One region of the Pseudoalteromonas sp. THAF3 genome, then DNA from elsewhere that is predicted to be linked to it. Evidence: predicted binding sites of a transcription regulator. Region 1 holds the regulator's gene; the other holds the start of a gene.
The links. Region 1 encodes LexA, which represses DNA repair genes until DNA is damaged. Its sites were predicted from a motif close to TACTGTATNNNNATACAGTA; they were not measured.

Region 1 (4,446 bases):
GCTTTTTCGGCCCTTAAGTAACTATAAATATGAACTGGCTCACAAAGAAATCATTGACCGTTTTGGGCGTTATCCACATCGTAATGATATTCTCGGTCGGCAATCGAGCGACACTGAACAGGCGTTTTTGAATCAGCCTGGTAGCCGCTTTTAGTTAAGGGCTTTGTGCCCAGCGCTTCGCTTGTTCACGTTGTTCATAACGAAAGGATTTAACTTCTGCATGAATAAAGTGTGCGCCAAGGTGCTGGGCAAAGTTACCAAGCAACGAATTGGTGGCAATGGCTACTTTATTCACCTTTTGATGATGGTCGCGCACAAATTGCAGATGAGAGAGTAATGCGGCAAATGAGTCCCAACCCGGAAAGTGTTCAGTAGCAATAATGAGAGCATGTAGCTTTGTATGCTGTTCAATATAAGGGTCGATAATACGCACGGCTGCTGCAAAGTCTTCTGCTGTCAGCTGGCCTTGTGGTTCGAGTAGGGCGGTATTGTGTGTTTCGTGTATAGTGATATTGAGCATATATCCTCGCCAACGAGTTCATTGGATGCTCTATCAATATAGAATATTTACTTACAAGCGGTTGGTTATTGGTGCAAGGTTGTAGGTAGTGCGCTGAGGTTTAAAGTTTCACCTACGCAGCTTTGCAGCAAACTCTGAACTTGGTCTTTTTCGTTTTGCGAGTAGCGAAGGTCATACTTGCTCATGATGTAATTAAAGCGCTGAATGTACTGACAGCGGTAATCTTGATGCGGCGGCAACCATTGCCAAGGGCCTTTTGCGCCTTTGCTACGATTTAGGCCATCATCAACAGCAAGCAAATTCTCCATATCGTTGGCAAATTGTGCCTTTTGCGAACGACTCCAGGTGGCAGCACCGTGTTCATAGGCAAATTTAAGCGGCACAATATGGTCTATATCTAAGTCATCGTCATTGCGTAGTAACTGCCCCGAATAAGGGTCATGCCACTGGCCGCTGGTGACGGTGCAGCGCGCTTGAGTGGTGTAGCTTACATCACTGTGTGATTGGGCAATCAGCACTTCAGCACGGGCATCTTGGCAGTCGTGATCGGTGTCTAGCCAATGTGGCCAGTTACCCCGATGATAACTATTTTCTGATGTTTGTTTAGTGTAGTTCTTTGGTAAACGTCCACCGTCTGCTAGACAGCTTTCTAAGTTCGCATAGGGAGTGAAAGATTGAGTGCGTTGATAATGAGCCGAGTCTTCAGGGTGACAAAGGCCGCTGCGCGACATCTTGACCGTATCGGCTTTGCACGCACCTATCGTCAGTGCCGAAATAAGTAAAAGGAACGCTGAAAATACACCTTGGCGAGTCATCTAACTGCTTAATAACATGACTAAAATAGCGCTACTTTAAAGCATTGTCGCGCATTCGTCACCTATCACTTTATGAGTATGAGGTGAGGTTGCATATGAATAAAAGCGAAGTTGCATTAATTAAGGTTGCAATGGTCAGCAAATTCCCTGATTTTATTTGCGATTTTCATTTAACTGTATATACTCACAGTTAAATGTACTGTATGGAAACCCAGTTGTATGCGCCCATTAACTAAACGCCAATCGCAAATTCTTGAGCTGATTAAAGTCTTTATTAAAGATACCGGCATGCCGCCGACGCGTGCAGAAATTGCACAAACACTGGGGTTTCGCAGTGCTAACGCCGCAGAAGAACATCTTAAGGCGTTGGCTAAGAAAGGCGTAATCAAAATGAAGCCTGGCGCGAGTCGAGGTATTCAATTGGTCGAGGAAGAAGAACCCGAACAATTGGGCCTGCCTTTAATTGGCCGTGTTGCTGCGGGCGAGCCCATTCTTGCCCAACAGCATATAGAGAGTCACTGCCAGATAGACCCATTGTTGTTCAAGCCTGCTGCAGATTATTTGCTGCGCGTAAATGGCATGAGTATGAAAGATATCGGCATTATGGATGGTGACTTATTAGCGGTACATCGCACTCAGGTGGCTGAAAACGGCCAAGTGGTGGTCGCGCGGGTTGATGAAGATGTCACCGTGAAGCGCTTAGAAAAAGCAGGGCGTAAGGTTCTGCTGCATGCAGAGAATGAAGAATTCACACCCATCGAAGTCGATTTAGAGAACGAATCCTTTAATATTGAAGGCTTAGCTGTAGGTGTGATCCGAAACGCCGACTGGATGTAATTAAATTTACTTATTTTGCCTCTAATAGGTCTGTTATTAGGGGCTTTCCCCATGTTTCCTCCTTAGCCACAGTGCTTTCTAACAGCTTGAATCTCCCTGTTAATTTATTAATAAAACGTAAACAAAAATAGTGTATTAACTTGCTATTAGCTCAATCTTTGACTAATTGGTTATATTACAGGCTTTGCTGGTCGGTTTTTCAACAGTTTATTTAGGGTCAAAGTTGTCGACTGGTAAAAGCATAATAATAACGAAGATTGGGTATTAAGCTGTAACCGCCTCTTCCTTGCATTGCGCAACAATAAGGAGATGGTACACATGAAGAAGCTGAGCTCCCTCATGTTGCTATGTCTGTTATTCCCTCAATTGGTGTCCGCGAATAGCAAGTACAACTTGCGCCAAGGGGTAACTGACATTAGCGAAAATGTTTACCAACTACACATGACCATATTTATTATATGCTGTGTGATTGGTGTGGTTGTTTTCGCGGTGATGTTTTGGGCGCTGCTCAAACACCGCAAGTCAAAAGGGGTCACCCCCGCTACCTTTCATGAAAGCACCAAAGTAGAAATACTTTGGACAGCGATTCCATTTGTTATTCTCATAGCCATGGCTGTACCGGCCACCAAAACCCTGATTGCTATGGAGGATACAACAAAGGCCGATATCACTATTAAGGTGACTGGTTCACAATGGAAATGGCACTACGAGTATATGGGCCACGATGTGGGCTTTTACTCACTGCTGTCAACGCCTCAAGAGCAAATCAAAAATGCGCAAAATAAGGGCGACAATTACCTCCTCGAAGTAGATAAACCCTTGGTTATTCCCACTAATCAAAAAGTACGTTTTTTAATGACCTCAGATGACGTCATTCACTCTTGGTGGGTGCCCGATTTTGCAGTAAAGAAAGACGCTAACCCTGGGTTTATCAACGAAGCTTGGACACGCGTAAACGAACCGGGTACGTATCGCGGCCAGTGCGCCGAGTTATGCGGTAAAGACCACGGTTTTATGCCGGTGGTCGTAGAAGCAAAACCCCCTGAAGAGTTTGACGCTTGGCTGGCAGAGCAGAAACAAGCGAAGCAAGCTCAGGCGCAGGCCGATGCTGAGCTGCTAGAACAAATCCTCTCTGAAGATGAGCTAATGGCATCGGGCGAGCAAGTGTACATCACGCGCTGCGCAGCTTGTCATCAGCCTACGGGGCTTGGTTTACCTGGAGTCTTCCCCGCCATAAAAGGCAGTCCAATAGCCACCGGCGATATTAACGACCATATCGATATTGTGGTGCACGGTAAGCCAGGGACTGCGATGCAGGCATTTGTCGGTCAACTTACGCTTAAAGAGTTGGCTGCGGTGGTTACTTACCAACGCAATGCCTTTGGTAATGAAACCGGTGACATCGTTCAACCAAGCGTGATTCAGGCCTATATTGATGGGGAGGAACAATGAGTACAGCAGCTGCAACACATGAACATCACGGGCCTGCAACCGGAATAAAACGCTGGCTTTTTACTACTAACCACAAAGACATCGGCACCTTGTACTTATTATTTTCGTTGTTGATGTTTTTAACCGGTGGCGCCATGGCAATGGTGATCCGAGCCGAGTTATTCCAACCAGGACTTCAGCTGGTTGACCCTCATTTTTTCAACCAAATGACCACAGTACATGGTTTGATTATGGTCTTCGGCGCCGTGATGCCTGCCTTCACGGGCTTAGCTAACTGGATGATCCCCATGATGATTGGCGCGCCAGATATGGCTTTGCCGCGAATGAATAACTGGAGCTTTTGGATTCTGCCATTCGCTTTTGCCATCCTATTGCTGTCGCTGTTTATGGAAGGCGGCGGTCCAGCCTTTGGATGGACCTTCTATGCGCCCTTATCAACCACCTACAGCAACGACAATACTGCCCTGTTTGTATTTGCCATTCACATTATGGGGATAAGTTCCATCATGGGGGCCATTAATGTCATTGTGACCATCGTTAATATGCGTGCTCCAGGGATGAAGTGGATGAAATTACCGCTATTTGTGTGGACCTGGTTGATCACTGCGTTTTTATTAATTGCAGTGATGCCGGTGTTGGCGGGTGCGGTGACCATGGTGCTCACTGATAAGTATTTTGGCACTGATTTCTTCAATGCAGCCGGTGGTGGCGACCCTGTGATGTTCCAGCATATCTTTTGGTTCTTTGGTCACCCGGAAGTGTACATTATGATTTTGCCAGCGTTTGGCATTATCTCCACCATAGTTCCTACCTTTTCACGCA
Region 2 (4,446 bases), 300 kb from region 1:
CAAAGCAAGCTTGGGCGCAACGTCAAGGTAGACCTACCAGGCGGAGCATTGCAAATACGGTGGCAAGGTGAAGGTCACCCAGTCAAGATGACGGGCCCCGCTGAGCATGTTTTTGACGGACAAATAGCCTTATGAGCGAATTAACTACACAGCAAGTCAGTAAATACCTACAACAGAACCCAGACTTCTTTTTAGAAAATCCGGGCGTGTTTGCTTGTATGAACTTTGGCTCTCAGCATGAGAGCGTCGCTTCCTTACAACTGCGCCAGCAGCAGCTATTAAGAGAACAAAACCTTGCTCTTCAAGAACAATTACAACAACTTGTAAGTCAAGCGAAGCAAAACGAACAGGTTTACCAAGTATTCAGTGCCTGTCATCGCCAGCTTATGAGTGACTGCGAATTTGTCGAGCTTGCCAGTAGCCTAGAGCAACTTATTTGCGAGCAACTGCAGCTTAACGAGTGCAAGTTGGTTCAGTACAATGACGCTCTGCAACCGCTAATAAATAGCCGTTTACACGCACAAGGCCATTATCTAGGACGTCTCTCGGAGCAAGAGCAGGCATTGATCTTTAATCATACCTGCAAGAGCGCGGCATTGTACTTAATTGGTGAGCCGGATGCGCCCTTAGCATTGCTCGCATTTGCCAGCGAAGATGAACTGCATTTTGAGCCCGCGCAGGACAGCTTTTTTATCTTCGAGTTTGTGAAAGCATTACAAGAGCGTCTCGCTACCAGTTCATGAGCGAGTCGCAGGCGCTAACATTTTCGACCATGGCTGACACTTGGGCCACACCTGTCCAGTCGTACAGTGATTATCTTCGTTTTGAAAAACAATATTCGCCACTCACCTTAGAACAATATCAACGACAACTTCTTGAAGTGGCGCGGTATTATCATGAAGAGCGTGATGGTTGGCTGACCTTAAGCGCGGATGATATTCGTCGGTTCGCCATGTCATTGCGAGCACGAGGCCTAAGTGCACGTACCGTCAGTTTAAAATTAAGTTGTCTGCGGGCTTTTTTTCGCTATTTGAAGCTTCACCACCAGCACCACGACAACCCGGCGCAGTACGTAAAAGGGCCAAAATTCGATAAGCCCCTGCCTCGTAACTTAGATGTAGACCAAATGCATCAATTGTTAGATATTGATGATGATGATCCCCTTGCAGTTCGTGATAAAGCCATGATGGAGCTGATGTACTCCAGTGGTTTGCGGATCAGCGAACTGGTGAGCTTAAATGTAACCGATATAGACGTGCGTGGCGGAGAAGTTCGGGTCCTAGGTAAAGGCCGTAAAGAGCGTATTGTTCCTGTGGGCCGCCAAGCCATTAGCGCATTAAACTCGTGGCTAAAAATACGCCCAGCGCTGATAGGCCAAGACTCTGATGCGCTATTTTTATCACAGCGCAAGTTGCGCATTTCTGCTCGTCACGTACGTGAGCGCATGCGTGAATGGGGTGTCAAACAAGGGATTAGTGCCCAGGTACATCCACACAAACTACGCCACTCTTTTGCTTCGCATGTACTTGAGTCCAGTGGTGATTTGCGCGCGGTGCAAGAGTTGCTTGGACACAGCAGCTTGTCCGCCACTCAGGTTTATACCCATTTGGACTTTCAACACCTTGCCAAGGTGTATGATAATACCCACCCTAGAGCCAAAAAACAGAAGTAACTATGATTCGATTCAATCGCGCCTTAGAGCAAGCCAAAGTGCTCAGTTTTGATTTGGATGACACGCTGTATAACAATCATCCGGTTATTAAGGCTGCACTGCAGGCGCAACATGATTACTTACAAACATTGCCGCAATGGCGCGAGCAAGAAGCTGATTTTTGGCAATACTGTCGCGAGCAGGCGTTAATGCGGCAGCCAGCATTAGCGCATGATGTTACCGCCCTGCGTAAGCAGGCACTTACTCACGCCATGAATCACTTGGGTGTTGATAACAGCCATGCTGAACATGCCTATCGGGCGTTTGCCGAGGCCCGTAGTGACATTGTTGTTGCCGACAGTGTGCTGGCATTATTGGACACTTTGCGCCAACGCTTTCGCCTGATAGCCATCACCAACGGCAATGTCGATGTCACCCGCTTTAACCTTCATGGCCAGTTTGATGCCGTGTTTATGGCCGGCCCAGACGGTCGTGCTAAACCTTATAGCGACCTTTACCACAAAGCAGCACAGGCAATGGCAGTCATACCGCAACAAATAATCCATATCGGCGATAGCTTAGACACCGATGTACAAGGCGCTAATAATGCTGGTTGCAAGAGTGTATGGCTCAATAACCAAGCGACTAGTTACCAGTACAAGGGGTTAGCGGATATGGAGATTAGCGATATCCATGAGCTCGAAATTCTCACTTAAACCGGTTAGTTTGTCCGAGTGTTTAACAGCTCAGCTGTCGTATTCCAGAGCTTGCCACTGGGGCCAGCCTAGCTCGCTATGAGCGAAAAATCGCAGCGGCTCCTTTCCTTGCTCTCGTGGCTTATCAGCAACATCATATTATCGGTTTCAAACTGGGCTTTGCGTTGTCACCACAATGTTTTTATAGCTGGCTTGGCGGTGTGGTGCCCAGTTATCGCTCTCAAGGGGTAGCCAGGGCGCTGCTGCAATATCAAGAGCGCTGGGCCAAAGCCCATGGCTATCAAGAAATTCAAGTTAAGAGCATGCTGTGCTTTAGCGCTATGCGTGCCATGTTGGCGAAATATCAGTACCTACAACTCACTGCTAACAGCCAAATTGATGCCGATACTAAGATTGTATTTAGCAAGCTGCTATAAAGCCATCAAGTGCCAGTGTAGGGCCTGCAAAACCATAGTTAATGACAAAGAGACAGCGCACTGGTTATAAAAACAGTATTCTATTTAGCCAAGCTGGAACTCTTGTTATACTGGTGGCAATTATGACAGGTGGAAAGCGGCGATGGATGTATCTGAATTACTTGATGGCTTAAACGACAAGCAACGCGAGGCGGTAGCAGCGCCGTTGCAAAATATGCTGGTATTAGCAGGAGCTGGCTCGGGCAAAACCCGAGTCTTGGTGCACCGCATCGCTTGGCTTACTCAAGTTGAAGGAGCCTCGCCTTTTAGCATCTTCGCCGTAACCTTTACCAACAAAGCCGCAAAAGAGATGCGTGCTCGTGTCGAGCAGACCATTCAAGGCTCCGTTGGCGGCATGTGGGTAGGCACATTCCACGGCTTGGCACACCGTATTTTGCGCGCCCATCACCGCGAGGCCAAGCTACCTGAGTCTTTTCAAATTCTTGATAGCGATGATCAACAGCGAATGATCCGTCGCTTACTCAAGGCCATGAATATTGATGAGAAGAAGTGGCCAGCCAAACACCTCGCATGGTATATCAGCGCCAAAAAAGATGAGGGCCTGCGCCCGGGTGACATTCAAGCCTATGATGTCAATGAGCAGCTATTGCTGCGTGTATACTCAGCTTACCAAGAAGCTTGCGATCGCGCCGGACTGGTCGATTTTGCAGAAATACTGTTGCGCTGCTACGAGGTACTGCAGCAAAACCCCACTTTGCTGCGCCATTATCAACAGCGCTTTGCGCATATTCTGGTGGATGAGTTTCAAGATACCAATACCATTCAGTACCGCTGGCTAGCACTGATCGCAGGCGATACCAACAGTATGATGATTGTCGGCGATGATGATCAAAGTATCTATGGCTGGCGTGGTGCCCGTATCGAGAATATCAAACGCTTTTTAGACGACTTCGACGCCGAAACCATTCGTCTTGAACAAAATTACCGCTCGACTGCCACCATCTTGAAAGCGGCGAACTCTCTAATTGAGAATAACGCAGAACGCATGGGTAAAAACCTGTGGACCGACGGCAATCAAGGCGAGCCTATTTCCATTTATGCTGCTTTTAATGAGCTAGATGAAGCGCGCTTTATTGTTGGCAAAATAAAAACCTGGATGGATGCAGGCAATGCGCTAACCGATACCGCAATTCTTTACCGTAACAATGCGCAATCTCGAGTCTTAGAGGAAGCCTTGTTACAAGAGGGATTAAAGTACCGTATTTATGGCGGCATGCGCTTCTTCGAGCGCCAAGAAATCAAAGATGCATTATGTTATTTGCGCCTGGTGAGTAATCGTCAAGATGATGCCGCCTTTGAGCGTGTGATCAACACCCCAACTCGAGGCATTGGCGATAAGACGCTCAGTCATATTCGTGACTGTGCCCGAGCCGAGTCGCTGCCGTTATGGTATGCCGCCAAGGCTATCTTAGAGCAGAAACATTTGTCTGGTCGCGCCGCCACGGCAGTTAATCGCTTTATTGAGTTGGTTGAGGGGGTGGAGCAGCGTATTGCTGAGTTGACCCTCGCAGAGCAGGCAAAATACACCATAGAGAATACCGGTTTGATGGCCATGTATCAGGCCGAAAAAGGCGAAAAAGGCCGTGCTCGCGTGGAAAACTTA

Region 2: uvrD (DNA helicase II) is a predicted target of LexA. The motif match lies at 2,842-2,861, and genes of this name have one in related genera.

What each region holds. Positions count from the first base shown of each region.
Region 1 is NZ_CP045418.1:2,983,089-2,987,534, reverse strand. Features, by position in the region: gene FIU82_RS14000 (DUF924 family protein) at 1-154, shown strand, start outside; gene FIU82_RS13995 (STAS/SEC14 domain-containing protein) at 155-520, opposite strand; gene FIU82_RS13990 (HNH endonuclease family protein) at 586-1,335, opposite strand; gene lexA (transcriptional repressor LexA) at 1,555-2,172, shown strand; gene coxB (cytochrome c oxidase subunit II) at 2,491-3,624, shown strand; gene ctaD (cytochrome c oxidase subunit I) at 3,621-4,446, shown strand, end outside.
Region 2 is NZ_CP045418.1:49,010-53,455, reverse strand. Features, by position in the region: gene dapF (diaminopimelate epimerase) at 1-135, shown strand, start outside; gene FIU82_RS00260 (DUF484 family protein) at 132-743, shown strand; gene xerC (tyrosine recombinase XerC) at 740-1,672, shown strand; gene FIU82_RS00250 (HAD-IA family hydrolase) at 1,675-2,367, shown strand; gene FIU82_RS00245 (GNAT family N-acetyltransferase) at 2,484-2,783, shown strand; gene uvrD (DNA helicase II) at 2,926-4,446, shown strand, end outside.